Regions from separate parts of the Actinomadura sp. GTD37 genome, predicted to be linked through region 3. Evidence: riboswitches for the same ligand, from Rfam matches in the RefSeq annotation. Region 3 holds a riboswitch; each other region holds the start of a gene.
What was found. Region 3 has a riboswitch for cyclic di-AMP ahead of ACA511_RS05260 (C40 family peptidase). Riboswitches for the same ligand answer to the same signal wherever they lie in the genome.

Region 1 (5,152 bases), 830 kb from region 3:
TGCGGAGGTTGGATCGTGTCCTTCTCTTTCCGAAGACGGGCCGTCGTCGTGGCGGTCACCGCGGTGACCGTCGGGGTCTCGGCGTTGGCCGCCCTGCATGAGAGCTCGGCCGATATCGGACGCACCAGTGCGGCGGCCGACTTCCACCCGGTCCCCACCGGCAGGACGGCGCCGCCCAAGGCCGGCGAGGCGAAGACCGGCGACGCCGCCGGCGCGGTGACGGCGGCGCGGAGCCGCGGGTGGGGGCGTCCGCTGGCGGCCGACGAGTTCGACGGCCCTCTCGACCCGGAGGCATGGGAGGTCTACGACGGGGACGGGCACGCCGGCAACGGGAGGCGCAGCCCGAGCGCCGTGACCGTCGTGGACGGGGCGCTGCGGATCACCGGCCTGCCCGACGGGACCACCGGCGGGCTCGGCTGGCGCGACGGCGACCAGGAGCTCGGCCGCTGGGAGACGCGGCTGAGGATGAACCGGGCCTGCGCCTGCTACAACGCGAACCTGCTGCTGTGGCCCGTCAACGGCGGCGGCGACACCGCCCCCAAGGACGGCGGCGGCGAGATCGACTACATGGAGACCTACGAGGACAGCGGGCTCCGGACGGGCGCGAACTTCTTCCTCCACTACGACCAGCGGAAGGGGTCGGAGCAGAAGGGGCGCGAAGGCAACTCGGGGCGCGTCGCCGACCACGTGGAGGTCGACCTCACCGCCTGGCACACGTTCGCGGTCGAGTGGACCGCGAAGGAGATCAACGGGTACGTGGACGGCCGGCGCTGGTTCCACACGTCGGATCCGGACGTGCGGCCGCCGGGCCCCATGGGCCAGGCGATCCAGCTCGACTGGATGCCCGAGTTGAAGAAGCTGACCGCGCCCGGCATCGACACCCGCGACAGCGCGGTCCTCGAAGTCGACTGGATCCGCATGTACGGCGCCTGACCGGAACCGTACGGAACCGCGCGGAACCGCGCGGAACCTGGACGGCGCGGGCGGAGGACGGGTCTCCCGGACACGGGGTCTCCGGGAGACCGGCTCACCGCGGCGTCAGCGGATGATCTGCCACATTCCCTTGGCGTCGCGGCGCAGCACGAACTGCGGCTGGAGGGCCTCCCGCGTCAGGTGCCCGTCCGTCCAGCGCAGGCCGGAGAACGGCACGACCGCCTCGCCCGGCTTGGTGATCTTCCCTCCGGTGGCCATGATCTGGCCGAGCGCGAGCCGTTCCTTCGGCCTGAGGAAATGCGGGGTGGCCTTCACTCCCTTGCGGCAGTCGCCTTTCAGCGCGGGGCTGTTGACGAAGTCGCTGTCCTCGCGGACGTAACGGCACACGGAGGCGTCGCCCGCCGCCTGCCCGTGCAGGAACGCCTCCAGCGCGGCGCGCGCCCCCGCGAGCCCCGGCGCGGCGCCCGGGTCGGTCTGCGGAGACTCGCTCGGCTCCGTCGGCGCGGCCGGGGGTGCGGACCGCTGCGCGGCGGGCGGCGGTGTGCCGCCGCCGTCGCCTTCCGCCCCTCCGCAGGCCGCGGCGCCCAGCACCGCGAGAAAGAGAAGGCCGCGGGCGGCCCTTTTCCCATGCGTCATTAAACGCCTCCCTGGGGGCCGGGATCCGGCGATGATCATACGTGGCCTATCACGTTCCGGCAATGGAGCGAGGAATGGCCTCCTGATCACGTGCGATGACCGTCCCCGACACCTCCGGCGAGCATCCCGGGCACTCTCCGGCGGACGGGCCGATACTCGGCCGCGCTCATCATTCCTGATCACCGAACTGCCGTTTTCGCGGTGCGCGAGAACTACCGGTCCCCGTCCCGGACGGGGTGCCGGGCCCGCGGGCGGCACCGCGCCGCGGCGCCCCCGCCGGGCCGGCGGGGCGCGGCCCTCCCGGCGGGCACGGCGGAGCCGGCCGGAGGCCCCACAGGGGACGGTCTGGGGCGCTGAGCTGGGGGTTGATGATTTTGTCGGGGTTTGCCATCCCTTGAGAGGTTCTGTAGCTTTGCGCTCACCAAGGCGCCAGCCAGGCGCTCTTGCCCCACCTGGCGCACATGCCACACCAGCGTGGGCGGGCGACGCGGTCCACGCGTCGCGCAGTGCCGTGCACGCTCAGCGCCGTGCAGGCAACGCCCGGAGGCGATCCGCCTCGGCAGGGCCTTTACAACATCAGCGCCGCTCTCTCCTTCATGGGGCCCATCGTGCCCCGGGGACCGCAGCGGCACCGCCGAGTCCGCCGTAGCGCGGAGCCGGGGACCCACCCTCCCTGCACTGGGGTGAATCGGCCTGCCCGCAGGCCGTAGGGCGACTTCCACGTCCGAACCCGTCAGCTAACCCGGTAGGCGGCACATGGAAGAAGGAGCCCCCCTTGAAAGGCAAGCACACCAGGAGCAAGGGCATTTTCGGCCTGAGCCCCCGCACCAATGGAGCGCTCGTCGGTCTCGCCGTGTTCGGCGTGGCCGCGACGACGGTGCAACTGGCGGAGCGTCCGTCCGATACCGGCACATCGGTCGCCGCCGTCAAATCCGTCCCCCAGCCGCGCAAGGCCGTGCCGGACACGTCCGACAGGTCCGAGAAGAAGAAGGCCGTGGACGAGCGGTCCGAGGTCATCGAGCGGGCTAGGACGTGGAACCCGCACAGCTCGGACCGGGTGTCCTACAGCCAGGTCAGGTCCCACGAGGGCTACCGGGCCGACTGCTCGGGATACGTGTCCATGGCGTTGGGCCTGCCCAAGCCGGGAGAGAACACGGTCGGCCTGACGTCGTCGCGCCACACCTCCCGCATCGCGATGTCGGAACTGAAGAAGGGCGACCTCGTCATGGACGCGGAGGGCACCAACACGACCCGCCACGTCGTCATCTTCGAGAAGTGGGCCGACGGAGACCACACGTCCTACTGGGCCTACGAGCAGCGCGGCCGCTACGGCACCGACTACCGGACGCGCGACTACGGCCTGGACTCGGGCAGCGAGTACAAGGCCTACCGGCCGACGAAGCTCAGCGACGCCTGACCGACGCCCGGAGGGCGGGAGCGAACCTCCCGCCCTCCGGGCGCTGCGGTCAGGTGGACCGCACCGCCCTGATGGACTCCTTCAGCGAGCCGACGGTGGCCATGACCGCCGTGGGCTCGTAGCCGCAGTGGGCCATGCAGTTGGCGCACCGCGGGTCGCGTCCGCGGCCGTAGGAGTCCCAGTCGGTCTCGTCCAGGAGTTCCTGGTAGGTCTGCGCGTAGCCGTCCGACATCAGGTAGCACGGACGCTGCCACCCGAAGAGCGAGTAGGACGGGATCGCCCAGGCCGTGCACGGGAAGTCGACCTTGCCCTCCAGGAAGTCCAGGAAGAGCGGCGAGTGGTTCAGCCGCCAGCGCTTGCGGTTCCCGTCGGCGAACGCCTTGCGGAACAGTTCCCGCGACTCCTGGACGCCGAGGAAGTGCTCCTGGTCGGGCGCCTTGTCGTAGGCGTACCCCGGCGAGATCATCATTTCGTCGACCTTCAGATCGTCGTTGAGGTAGTTCATGACCTCGATGACGTTCTGCGGGGTGTCGGTGTTGAAGACCGTCGTGTTGGTGGTGACGCGGAATCCGCGGCGCTGGCATTCCTTCACGGCGGCGACGGCGTCGTCGAAGACGCCCTCCTTGCAGACCGACTCGTCGTGCCGTTCCCGGAGGCCGTCGATGTGCACGGCCCAGGCGAAGTACGGCGACGGCTTGAACTTGTCGATCTTCCGGGGAATGAGCAGCGCGTTCGTGCACAGGAAGACGAACTTCTTGCGCTTCACGAGTTCGCTCACGAGCTCGTCGATCTGCGGGTGCATGAGCGGCTCGCCGCCCGCGATGGACACCATCGGCGCGCCGCACTCCTCGATGGCGGCGACGGCCTGCTCGACGGGCATCCGCCTTTTCAGCGTGTCGGCCGGATGCTGGATCTTCCCGCAGCCGGCGCAGGCCAGATTGCACGCGAACAGCGGTTCCAGTTCCGCGATGAGCGGGTACTTCTCCCTGCCGCGGATCTTGTTGCGGAGGATATAGGTTCCGATGCGAAGGCTCTGGCGTAGCGGCATGCTCATGGTGTTCGGACCTCCTTTGGCAGAGTGAATTCGGTCGTCTCCACCGTGACCGTGTGCTCCTCGGTCTCGACGGGCCCGAAACGGCACGGCACCGTCCCGGACGGCCCGCGGACCTCGGTCGCGACGAACAGGTCGCCGGGACGCAGCCGCGCGTCCAGCGCCCCGCCGCAGCCGGCGACGGCCAGCGCGCCGAACTCGGGCAGCCGCTCGGCGGCGGCCCGCGCCCTGGCGGGCCCCATCCCGGTCCGGACGACGCGCAGGCCGTCCCGCGAGACGGCCCGCGCCTCCATGCCGAGCGCCGCGCACACGACGAGCCGCGTCACGTGGCGCCCCCCAGGTAGCGGCCGAGGGCGCTGATCGGGAACACCAGCCGGTAGAGGTGGTAGTTGATGTAGAAGTCGCCGGGGAAGCCGGTGCCGGTGAACTGGTCCTCGTCCCAGTTCCCGTCCGGGCGCTGGTTCTCCACCAGCCACCGGACGCCCGCGTCCACGGCGGCGGAGCGCTCCCCGGCGGCGAACAGCGCCAGCAGCGCCCACGCCGTCTGGGACGCCGTGGACTCGCCCCGCCCGATCCACGCGGGGTCGTCGTAGGAGCGCAGGTCCTCGCCCCAGCCGCCGTCGGAGTTCTGGTGCTCCTCCAGCCACGCCACGGCGCGGCGGATCGCGGGCTTGCCCGGCCGGACCCCGGCGGCGATGAGCGCGGGCACGACGCCGCCCGTCCCGTACACGTGGTTGGCGCCCCAGCGCCCGAACCAGGAGCCGTCCTCCTCCTGCGCCTTCAGCAGCCACACCACGGCCCGCTTCACCACGGCCGTCTCCGCGAGGCCCTCGTGGGCGAGCGCCTCGACGACGTGCGCGGTGACGTCGGCGGACGGCGGGTCGATGACGGCGCCGAAGTCGCAGAACGGCAGCTTGGTGCACAGTTCGCGGGTGTTGTCGGCGTCGAACGCGCCGAACCCGCCGTCCCGCGACGCCATGCCGTTCAGCCACCGGACGGCCCGCTCGACCGGCTCGGACGCCTCCGGCAGCGCCACCTTGCGCAGCGCCAGGATCGCCTCGGCGGTGTCGTCGGTGTCGGGGTAGACGTCGTTGTCGAACTCGAACGCCCACCCG
Region 2 (5,152 bases), on a different contig from region 3:
GAACTTGTTGAAGACCGGCTCGACGGCGACCGGGTAGATGAACGACACGAGGACGACGAGGACGAACCCGCCGGCGGCGGCGCCCGTCCACCAGTAGCGGGGGAAGCGGCGGACGAGCGCGTAGAGGAGCAGCAGCGCGATCGTGTAGACGACCCAGGTGACGCCGAGCGACTTGAGCTGGTCGACGAGCCAGGCGGGCCAGCTCTGCGTGGACAGCCCGTAGCGGCGCAGGACCGACTCGCTCCAGACGTCGAACGGGAGCCCGGCGAGGCGCAGCACCGTCGTCAGCGCGAGGACGGCGAGGACGACGCGGAGCGGACGGCGGCGGACGCGGGCCGTGACGCGGCCGATGAGGCGGGCGCCGAGCGGAGTGAGGCCGAGGACGAGGACCACCGCGAGGCCGGCCAGGAGCCCCGCGTAGGCGGGCGGGTTGACGGCGGAGTCGAACGCCCTGGAGCGGGCGATCTCGGCGGGGGAGAAGTCGAGCGCGGGGTCGGCGGCGGCGTGCCCGCCGGGGACGCGGCCGGGCAGCGGGTTCCACGGGGTGGTCAGCGCGAGCACCGCGCCCACGGCGACGAACAGCACGGCGGCGGCGGTGCCGGCGGCGACGCGGGGGCGCCGCGTCCCGCTCGCGTCCGCCTCCGGCGGGGGGACGGCCCCCGGCTCCACCCGGTTCGCTGCGCTCATGCGAGCTCCTTCTTCACATAGTCGCGCCACAGGGTGGTGAAGCGGTCGCGGTTGAGGCCGAGCGCGTCGCGCAGCGCGGCGGCCTCGGGGGCGCGCCCGGCGGCCCGGTAGAGCCGCACGAGCGTCGCCTCACCGTACCGGTCGGCGACCATCCGGCAGGCGAGCCAGGCCTCCTGGTAGGACTGGGAGAGGCGCGGGGAGCCGCCCGCGAAGTCGGCGGCCGCCGGCAGCGCGGCCGGGAGCCGTCCCGCGGCGACCTCGCGGCGCAGCTCGCCGGCCGCCGACCGGACGCCGATCCCGGCCCGCCGGTAGCCGACGTAGTCGGCGAAGCCCTCGATGAGCCACAGCGGGGTCCGCCGGTCGCGGGCGCCGCCGGTGGCGACGTGGGTCAGCTCGTGCGTGAGGACCACGTCGCGGCCCAGTTCGTTGAGCCGGCCGAAGGTGCCGGGGGAGACGATGACGCGGTCCTCGCCGCGGCCCGCTCCGCCCGGTCCGCCGGCCGAGGGCGCGACGGCGGCGAGGGCGGCGATCTCGTCGAGGCTCTGGCCGGGGCCCGCGAGCGCGGACGCGAGCCGCGGGTCGGCGGGGACGAGCGCGACGACCCGCTGCGCCCAGCCCCGGCCGACGACGCCGGTGACGACGGGCACGGCGGCGTCCAGGCGCTCGGCGATGCCTTCGAGGCCGGTGGTGTCGCCGATGGCGAGGGTGGCGCGGCCTCTGACCACGGTGAGCGGGCCGCCGTCCCAGATGTCGGCGTCGTCGGTGAGGCCGCGGGACGTCCCGTCTCCGACGATCGTCCACGTGCCGAAATCGGGGGCGAGGGTGAGGTACCGGGTGCGGGCCACATGGCCCTTGTCGAACCCCCGCAGCTTGTAGCGCATCTCCACGCGGACGACCGCGCTGTCCCCGTGCACGGCCTGCGTGCCGGAGAGGCGCTCCTGCCAGCCCTCCAGCGGGAGCTTGCGGAGGTTGTCGTACATGCGGGACTGGACGTCCTGGAACGCCTTCGGCGCGTCGCTCACCGTGGCGAGGAAGGCGACGCGGTCGCCGCTCCGGACGGCTCGCGTCCGGTTGGCGAGGACGGCGGCGGCGGCGCCGGGGCTGAACGTCCCGGCCGCCGTGGACGCGCCGTCCCGGGACGCGCGGCCGTCCGGCGCGCCGCCGCCGGACCGGGCGCCGAGCACGCCGGCGCCGCCCGCGAGCAGCGCGGCGGCCCCGCCCGCGCCCAAGGCGAGGGCCCTGCGCCGCGAGACGGGGCCGCCGTGCTCCGGGGCGCCGGGCTCGGGGCCGCCGTGCTCCGGGGGGCCGTCCTCCATGCGCGTGATCCTATGCAGCCCGCGCCGCCGGGTGCGCCGTCACGACCCGTAGTCGGGGTATCCGTAGCCGACGACGTCGTCGGTCGAGCGCTCCTTGACCTTGACGGCGTTGCCGGTGTTGCCCTCGACGGCCTCGATGGTGCCGTCGTCGACCTTCTCGACCACCAGGCCGACGTGCCGGATGTCCTTGACCGCCTTGCTGCCGCTCCAGGCGTAGAAGACGATCGCGCCGGGCCTCGGCTCGGTGCCCCAGCGGCCGTGCTCCTGGAACCACCTGGCGTGCTCGACCGTCCAGGCGTCGCTGCCGACCTGGTCGGCGAGGCCGACCTGCTCGCCGACCCAGGACACGAACATGTCGCACCACTGGGCGTCGCTGTAGCCGCCGACGGAGCCGCCGTCGCGGGCGACCGTCTCCTTGGCGCGGGCGGTGCCCATGTACCACTTCTGGAACTTGGTCTCGCCGCCGCCGTCCTCCTGCACGCCCACCTGGGACTTGGCGATCTCGATGGCCTCGGCCGCGGTGGGCCGCGACGCGGAGGCCCGCGGGGCGGCCCTCCTGGGGGCGGCCGCCTTCGGCTCGCCCTCCGGCGCCTTCCCCGGCGCCGCCTTGGACGTGCCGCCGGACCCGCCTTCGGACGTGCTCTTCGACGGTTTCCGCTCCGCCTTCTGGGCGGTGGCGGCGCCGGCCGCCGTGGCCGCCGGGGCGGACCCGAACGGCAGGACGGACGCCTGCGCGGTGGCCGCGGCGGTGCCGAGGACGGCGGCGCCGACGAGGATGCCGCCGGTCGTCCACCAGGTGACGGTCAGGGAGTTCTGCTTGCGGTGCCTGCCCGAGGACTTCTCGGGCCTGCCCGGGGTCTTCTTGCGGTGCGCGCCTGGCACGGGGGAGTCTCCTCGACTTCCATGCCGCCTACCGGGTTAGCTGACGGGTTCGGGCGTGGAAGCCGCCCTACGGCCTGCGGGCAGGCCGATTCACCCCGAAACGAGAAGGACACGATGGGTCCCCGGCTCCGCGTCCGGCGCGCGTGCGCGCGGCGGACGCGGACTCGGCGGTGGCGTGCCCCGTTGCGGGCACGCCGGTTCGGATGTGGATGCTCCGGCGGGCGGGGCCGCCCGCGGAGCGCAGGGGTGCTCGGGACGCGGCCGCGTCTGCGGCCGCGCCCGGGCGACGCTGCGGAACTCACTCCTTCGTTCTCCCAAGACGCCTACCGGGTTAGCTGACGGGTTCGGGCGTGGAAGTGGCCCTACGGCGGCTCTCACCGGAACGGGAGAGACGCGCCGATTCACCCCGGTCGCCGGAATGCCCGTCCGGGAGGTGTCCCGGACTCCGGCGGTGTGGGTCCCCGGTTCCGCGCTGCGGCGGATTCGGCGCTGCCGCTGCGATCCTGGGGGCGAGATGGGGCCCGGCGCGGGACCTGTCTCCCGCGTGCGAAAGAGCGGCGCTGATGTTGTGGACGGACGCCTGCCCCATGCCGGGGGGCGTCCGGATGCCCGGTCCGGAGGAAACCGCCGTGGCAGCGCTCTCAGCGCCATGCACGCTGCGGGCGTGCGCACGGTGGGCCGGGCCGGCCGCGGCCTGCGTGCAGGCCGCGTGCTCTGGCGGTGCGGCACCGTCGGGTGCCGCGGGGCGGCGCGTGGGTCGTGCCGCCCGGGGGGAGCGGCGCGTGGCTCGCGCCGCCGGCACGCGGCGGCTGGATGCGCCGCGTGGGGCCGAAGCGCCTGGTGGGCGCCGCGGGTCCGCGGCGTCTGGAGGGCGCCGGGGTGGTGACAAGGTACCAAAGCCCCAACAGAAGGCAAACCCCCCCAAAATCAACAACGGACCAGGTCAAGCCTGGTCCGTTGCCGACGAGAGCTCCGTCATGCCCCGCGCGGGGGGCGGCGGCGGGGCGTCAGGGACGCCCGGCGCCGTAGTAGCCGTTGAGGTAGTAGCCCGACGTGATGCTCACGATCTGCACGTTCTTGCCGGTGCTCGGAGCGTGGATCATCTTGCCGCCGCCCACGTACATCCCGACGTGGCCGAGGCTGTTGAAGAAGACCAGGTCACCGGGCTGGAGGCTGCTCTTGGCCACCCGCTTGGTGGCGGCGTACTGCGAGTTGGTCGTGCGGGTGATGCTGACGCCCGCCGCGGCCCACGCCTTCATCGTCAGGCCGGAGCAGTCGTAGGAGCCCGGACCCTCCGCGCCGTACTGGTACGGCTTGCCGAGCTGGGCGTAGGCGAAGTCGAGCGCCGTGCGCGCCGAGCCGCTGGCCGGGCCGTTGTAGGTGCCGCCCGTGCCGCCGCCGCCCGAGGCCCCGCCGCCGGAGGACGTGCCGCCGCCGAGGCTGCGCAGCAGCGTCTTCTGCTTCTTGACCTGCTTGTCGAGCTCGTTCTTCTTCTTCTTGAGCTCGTCCTGCTTCTGCTTCACCTCGTCGTAGGCCGTCTTGGCCTGCGACTGCTCGCGGCGGAGCCGCTGCGCGGTCGCGAGGAACTGGGTGAGCTGGGAGCTGCGCTCGTGCGACAGGTGGGAGAAGACGGCCGCCTGGTCGAGGATGGCCTGCGGGTCCCTGCTGCCCACGAAGCCCGTCACGTCCGCGGAGTCGCCGTTCTTGTAGGCGTCGGCCGCCATCTGGGCGATCCGGGAGCGCTGCTGCTCGAAGGCGGTCTGCTCCTGCTTGCTGGCCCTGGTCGCCGCCGTGTACTTCTTCTTGGCGACCTTGAGCTTCTCCATGTTCTGGTTGTACTTCTCGACCTCTTGGTCCATCAGCTCGTTGAGCTTGTCGAGCTTCTTCTGGGCCTGCGCCCTGGTCGGCTTGGGGTCGGCGTGCGCCACCACCGGGACAGACGCCAGGGAGGCCGTCAGGCTCAGGCAGACGACGGCCGCCAGGCGACGGGAGGCGCCTCTGCCCGCCTTGCCGCCCCTCCGGTCACGCCTCTGCGCTGGTGCCCCGATGAGATCTTTGGCCACGGTCCGTTTCGCCCCTCTCAGTCCACGACGTCAGCCGATGACACTAGCGACGGGCAACAACCGTCACAACCGATTCGTCACTCTTTGATTGATATCGGCGATCATTGTCGCTCATTCGTGATGACATGATCACAGAGCGCGACGCGTCCCTTATGAAAGCCTTATGGGCTCCTTATGACCGGGCCAGCCGGCGCAGCAGCAGCG
Region 3 (5,152 bases):
TCGTCCGCCTCGCCACCGTCGAGGTCGTCGACGAGAAGCACTTGAACCTTCTGTGCCATGGGGACAGACCTTTCAGCTGGAGCAAAACTTCAATCGGTTGACAAAGATATACCGAGAACTCCGCGGATGACAATTCCAGCACTCGTGTTGAACCGGCAGTGCGGACGAAGTCGCCTTCCCGCCGGTGACCCGGCGTAATCGGACTCATCGTTTCCGGGCATCCGGCGGACGTGCCGGGGCCCGCGACGGCCCGGCCGCCGCGTGAATTTCCGGCCGGCGGCCATGGCCGGAGATTTGGCGTGACCGGTGTCACCACGGACGACGCTGACCTGGCCGCACTCAGGCATTGGGGCGGGTTTGCGGACGTCCCGGTTTCCAGCGGGACGTCCGGCCCGGACGGAAAAGCCGCCGCCCGGGACCTTAACAGCGGGTGCGCGGCGGCACCGCGGCCAACGATTAACCCTGACGTAACGGTGCTAACCGGCCGCCGACGGGGAGAGACGGCCGGCAGAGACATCGCCCTGACCGGGCCATGTCGAGGGATAACAGGAAGGGCGGCGGAACCGAAAATCTGTTCCGGAGCCGGGCGGCCGGGAAGTCGCCTTCCGCGATCCGGCCAAGCCCGCCGCCCCCGCTTCGACGAGTGAATCAGGAGATTGAGGCACAATCCGACCGCACGATCTCCCACTTCTTCAAGCTCGCGTCCGGCCGCGCCGGCGCGAACGCGGCCCTCCTAGCGTCCCGTCGCGCATGGCCGCGGGAAAGTCCGTTCGGGGTGAGACCGCGTCCCACTCAGAGTAAGTCCTCCACCGCTATGAAGCGACGTCTTGAAGCGGCATCCGGGGCCGCGCGTAGGCGGCGGGGCAACAGCGGCGTAAGAAACTTCCAATCCGGAGGCGGCGTCCGGGACGCGACACATCCCGGTCCGATTCAGGGCCGTAACCGGAACGAGCTGCGATTCGCCCGCGAACGCGGGCGTCCGAAACAGACCCGGCCATCTCCCATCAAAGGCGGGCGGGAGGCGGGCGAATAGCATCGTCCCGCGATGGATCGCGGGCGATGGACGGGCTCCGGCCGGGCGATGGGCGGGGATCGAGCCGCCGCGAGCGCACCCGAACGCGGCTGAGAGGGCTCCAGAAGGCCCGTGAATCAGGGGTGGGGGCGTTTTACGACGAGCGTCCCGGCGAGCCTGTCGTGGGCGGCCTGGCGGCGCGTGCCCTCGAACATGAGCCCGGCGTTCGCGACCCAGAAGACGCTCGCCAGCAGACCGAGGACGGGGATCGGACGCGCCGCGATCGGCAGCGAATAGACCGCCGCGCGGAGAACGGACGGCAGGACACCGGGACGGGTCTCCCCGCCCGCCGTCTCCGGGGCCGCCCCGCCGGGCTGTCCGTCCGGCGGGGCGACGACGACCTCGATGCCCGCCAGGCGCTTGCCCACGGTCCGGCCCCAGAGGGCGAGCTGGATCGCCTCGTACAGCAGCATGCACGCGGCCACGGCGGGCGGGGCGACGACGTCCACCGTGTGCCCGGACACCAGTCCGCGGACGACGACGATGACGGGCACACCGACGATGAGCGTGTCGACGACGCGCGCGAGCAGGCGCTGACCCGGTTCCGCGAGGGAGGCCCCCATCGCGGCCTTACTCCGCGTACTCGGCGTGCTCGTCGTATCCGACCCGCTCATCGATGACGAGCGTGCCGGCGAGGCGGTCGTGCAGAGCCTGGTGCAGAGGCTGGTCCCAGATGGCCCACAGGTAGGCCATCAGGCCGCCCACCCAGACGAGCGCCATGCCGTACGCGGCGTACTCCCACACCATCACCGCCAGGACGAGGAAGAAGAAGACACCGATCTGGTAACCCACATGGACTATCCCGGCGCGCCAGGCCGCCTGCGTCGTGCTCATCGGCTGTCCCGCGGGACGCGCCTGCACGATGCCCAGGCCCATGATGCGCTTGCCCAGCGTCCGCCCCCACATGGACAGCTGGACGGCCTCGTAGAGGAACGGCAGCACCGACATGACGCAGAACAAGGTGAAAATGATGGGCCAGTTCCAGATGCCGCTCTCCTCCTCGTCGGAGGCGCCCGTGTCGCCGAGGCCGAACGCGGCGACGGTCACCGGCAGGATGAGCGCGAAGCCGAAGACCGCGACGAGCCCGTTGTCGATGAGCCTGGCGACGGCCCTCCGGTGGATCGGGGCAAGCTCCATCTCACCGCCGTGGGCGTCGTCGTAGGAGCCGCCGTACTGGTCGTAGGACGCCTCATGGGTCTGCCCCCAGTCCTGCTGGGGCTGCTGCTGCCATTGCTGCTGCGCCGGTTGCTGCTGGGGTTGCTGCCATTGCGACGCTTGGTACGGGGGTGGCGGGCCGTAGGAACCCTGGCCCTGCGGCGGCTGGTAGGGCCGCCCGCGGTGGGGGGAATCGCTCATTTGGGTCAGTCCTCCAGGCGAAGCAACATCCGGGTGTTGCCCAACGTATTCGGCTTGACCCGGTCGAGGTCCAAGAACTCTGCCACGCCTTCGTCGTAGGAGCGGAGAAGCTCCTCGTACACCTCTGGCGCCACCGGAGTCCCGAGGATCGGCTGGAAGCCGTGGCGGGCGAAGAACTCCACCTCGAAGGTAAGGCAGAACACCCTCCGCACGCCGAGTTCCCGCGCGGTCTCCAGGAGGCGGGTGACGATGCGGTGCCCGATGCCGCGCCCGCCGTGCCCCTTCTCCACGGCGACGGAGCGGACCTCGGCGAGGTCCTCCCACATCACGTGCAGGGCGCCGCAGCCGATGACGGGGCCGGGCGTCCCCTGCTGGACGTCCTCGGCGACCCAGAACTCCTGGACGTCCTCGTACAGCTTCACGGTGGACTTCTTCAGCAGGCGCCGCCCGGACCCGGCGTACAGATCCACCAGCCCGCGTATCTCCTGAACGTCGGCGGTATGCGCACGCCGGATCACGACCTCCACAAACAGGCGAGATTATCGAACACCGGGCATTACCAAACGCTCGCGTCCGCATACGCGTCGTGAGCGGCCCATACGTGTGACTAGATAAAAACGACTAGGCACGGCCTTCGGCGCTCGGAAAGTGACCCAAAACACACCGCGAACCCGGGGCCCGGACCCGCCTCCCGTCACGCCCCGCCACGGCGACCTGCGATTTCGCGAGTTCTAGTTGGCATCCATTGCTGGTTCCGTTAGTGTCCATCGCTGACGTCGGCCGCCCGTAGAACGGAGGCCGAACCGCCGAGTCCGCGGGCCGCAACCAGCGCCCCTGGAGCCGGGGACCCACTTTCGGAGCGGCCGGGGGATCGTCCTCCCGGGCCGAATCCGTGAGGGGTGAATCCGCAGTGTCGCGGGCCGACCCGCACATGCTCGCGGACGGGCTGCTCCGGCCCGAACCCGTCAGCTAACCCGGTAGGCGGACCTGGAGAGGAGAATTCGTGGAGCCATCGCGGCCTGCTTCCCTTTCACGCTTCCGCGGCCGCGCGGTGACCGTGGCCGGCGCGCTCGTCGCCCTGACGGCGGCACCGCACGTCGTCGCCCCGCGCACCATCGCCGTCGCGCACGCCGACCCCGAGCCCTCCACCAAGGAGCTCCGGTCCCAGGCCTTCAAGCTCGCCGACCAGCTCGAGCAGCTCACCGAGCAGTACAACGGCCTGAAGGTGAAGCTCGCGCAGTCCCGGCGGGCCGCCGAGGTCGCCGCCGAGAACGCCGAGCGGCAGGAGAAGACGCTCCGGACGCTCCGCCAGAAGGTCGGCGCCCTCGCCGCGACCAGCTACATGCAGGGCGGCTCCGACCCCGCGGTCTCGTTCGTCGCCTCCCAGGACCCGCAGGCCGTCCTCGACCAGGCCGCGACGCTCAACTACTTCGCCAAGCAGGACAGCACCAAGGTCCTCGGGCTCATGCAGGCCATGCAGGCCGCCCAGCGCGCCCGCAAGTCCGCCGAAGGGCGCGCCAAGCAGGTCAAGGACCTGCGGGCCCAGCTCGACTCGCAGCGCAAGAAGGTCACCGAGACCTACGAGAAGGTCCGCGGCACGCTCGTCAAGCGGGACCCCACCCAGCTCGCCAAGCTCCCCGTCATCGGCACCGGCAAGGCCGCGCAGGCGCTGCGCCTCGCCATGGGCAAGATCGGACGCCCCTACGTCTGGGGCGCCGCGGGCCCGACCACCTTCGACTGCTCCGGCCTGACGATGTGGGCCTACAAGCAGGTCGGCATCAACCTGCCGCACTACACCGGCAGCCAGTGGAACGCGGGCACGCACGTGTCGCGCAGCCAACTCCAGCCGGGCGACCTCGTGTTCTTCTACGCCGACCTCCACCACATGGGGATGTACGTCGGCGACGGCAAGATGCTGCACGCGCCGCACACCGGCGACGTCGTGAAGATCGCCCCGATGGGCGGACGTCCCTTCGCCGGCGGCGTCCGAGTCGCCTGACCGGCCGAATCGCCTGACCGTCCGAATCGCTTGGCCGGTGGGGCTCCTGACCGTCAGAGTCGCCTGACCGCTGGTTCCCCGGTCCGCCGCGAAGCATGCTGACGAGATCCGTCGGCGTGGAACTCGAACGCCGTCCGCGGCGACGCCTCCTGCAGGGACCTACCTGTCAGAGCGCCGGCGCCGCCGCTGCGGGGTCGGACGGAATTCGGGTGCGTTCGCCGCCTGGGTCTCTCGACGACGCTGATCTCTCGGTGACGCTCGCCCGTCCCCTGGCGAGCGTCGGGGGTGAAGCCGGTTAGATGAGCTGCCTCCGGGCCGCCCACACCACGGCCTCGATAGGGGTGTTGACCTCCAGCCGGTCGCAGATCGTCCGCAGCCGGCGCCGCAAGGTCCGTGCGCTCAACTCCAGCTTGCGTGCCGCCACATCGGCGGTGACACCGCTCGCGATCTGGGCGAGCAGCCGGATCTCCTCCTCGTTCAGCCCGAAATCGTCGGTGCCACGACGTGCGAGTGTGGCTGTTTCCACTCCGTCCTCCCTCGTCCGTGGTGATGACCGCGGGGATGCAGCCGTCCGCTGCACAGGCACGGGGTTTGGGCCTCTGTACGCGCGTTGGGTTGCCGGGTCCGGAGCCTTCCGGACTTAGATCATCGGGTTCCTTTGCCGTCTCACGTGCTTGGCCGGAGGTGGCCGCCTGGCCGATTGCGGGGTCGTTCGGGGGAACTCC

Region 1: linked by a shared signal. The riboswitch ahead of ACA511_RS09145 (hypothetical protein) and the one ahead of ACA511_RS05260 (C40 family peptidase) in region 3 are both predicted to bind cyclic di-AMP.
Region 2: linked by a shared signal. The riboswitch ahead of ACA511_RS17410 (CHAP domain-containing protein) and the one ahead of ACA511_RS05260 (C40 family peptidase) in region 3 are both predicted to bind cyclic di-AMP.

Annotation. Positions count from the first base shown of each region.
Region 1 is NZ_JBGNUS010000001.1:1,911,930-1,917,081, reverse strand. It holds gene ACA511_RS09155 (glycoside hydrolase family 16 protein) at 16-933, shown strand; gene ACA511_RS09150 (hypothetical protein) at 1,039-1,569, opposite strand; cyclic di-AMP (ydaO/yuaA leader) riboswitch at 2,192-2,337, shown strand; gene ACA511_RS09145 (hypothetical protein) at 2,345-2,986, shown strand; gene hpnH (adenosyl-hopene transferase HpnH) at 3,036-4,040, opposite strand; gene ACA511_RS09135 (hypothetical protein) at 4,037-4,363, opposite strand; gene shc (squalene--hopene cyclase) at 4,360-5,152, opposite strand, start outside.
Region 2 is NZ_JBGNUS010000002.1:709,106-714,257, reverse strand. It holds gene ACA511_RS17420 (M48 family metallopeptidase) at 1-687, opposite strand, end outside; gene ACA511_RS17415 (hypothetical protein) at 684-2,003, opposite strand; gene ACA511_RS17410 (CHAP domain-containing protein) at 2,043-2,885, opposite strand; cyclic di-AMP (ydaO/yuaA leader) riboswitch at 2,895-3,035, opposite strand; cyclic di-AMP (ydaO/yuaA leader) riboswitch at 3,192-3,384, opposite strand; gene ACA511_RS17405 (NlpC/P60 family protein) at 3,893-4,813, opposite strand; gene ACA511_RS17400 (NYN domain-containing protein) at 5,121-5,152, opposite strand, start outside.
Region 3 is NZ_JBGNUS010000001.1:1,084,331-1,089,482, reverse strand. It holds gene ACA511_RS05280 (Lsr2 family protein) at 1-59, opposite strand, end outside; gene ACA511_RS05275 (RDD family protein) at 1,150-1,635, opposite strand; gene ACA511_RS05270 (RDD family protein) at 1,643-2,428, opposite strand; gene ACA511_RS05265 (amino-acid N-acetyltransferase) at 2,434-2,955, opposite strand; cyclic di-AMP (ydaO/yuaA leader) riboswitch at 3,223-3,428, shown strand; gene ACA511_RS05260 (C40 family peptidase) at 3,480-4,427, shown strand; gene ACA511_RS05255 (LuxR family transcriptional regulator) at 4,723-4,953, opposite strand.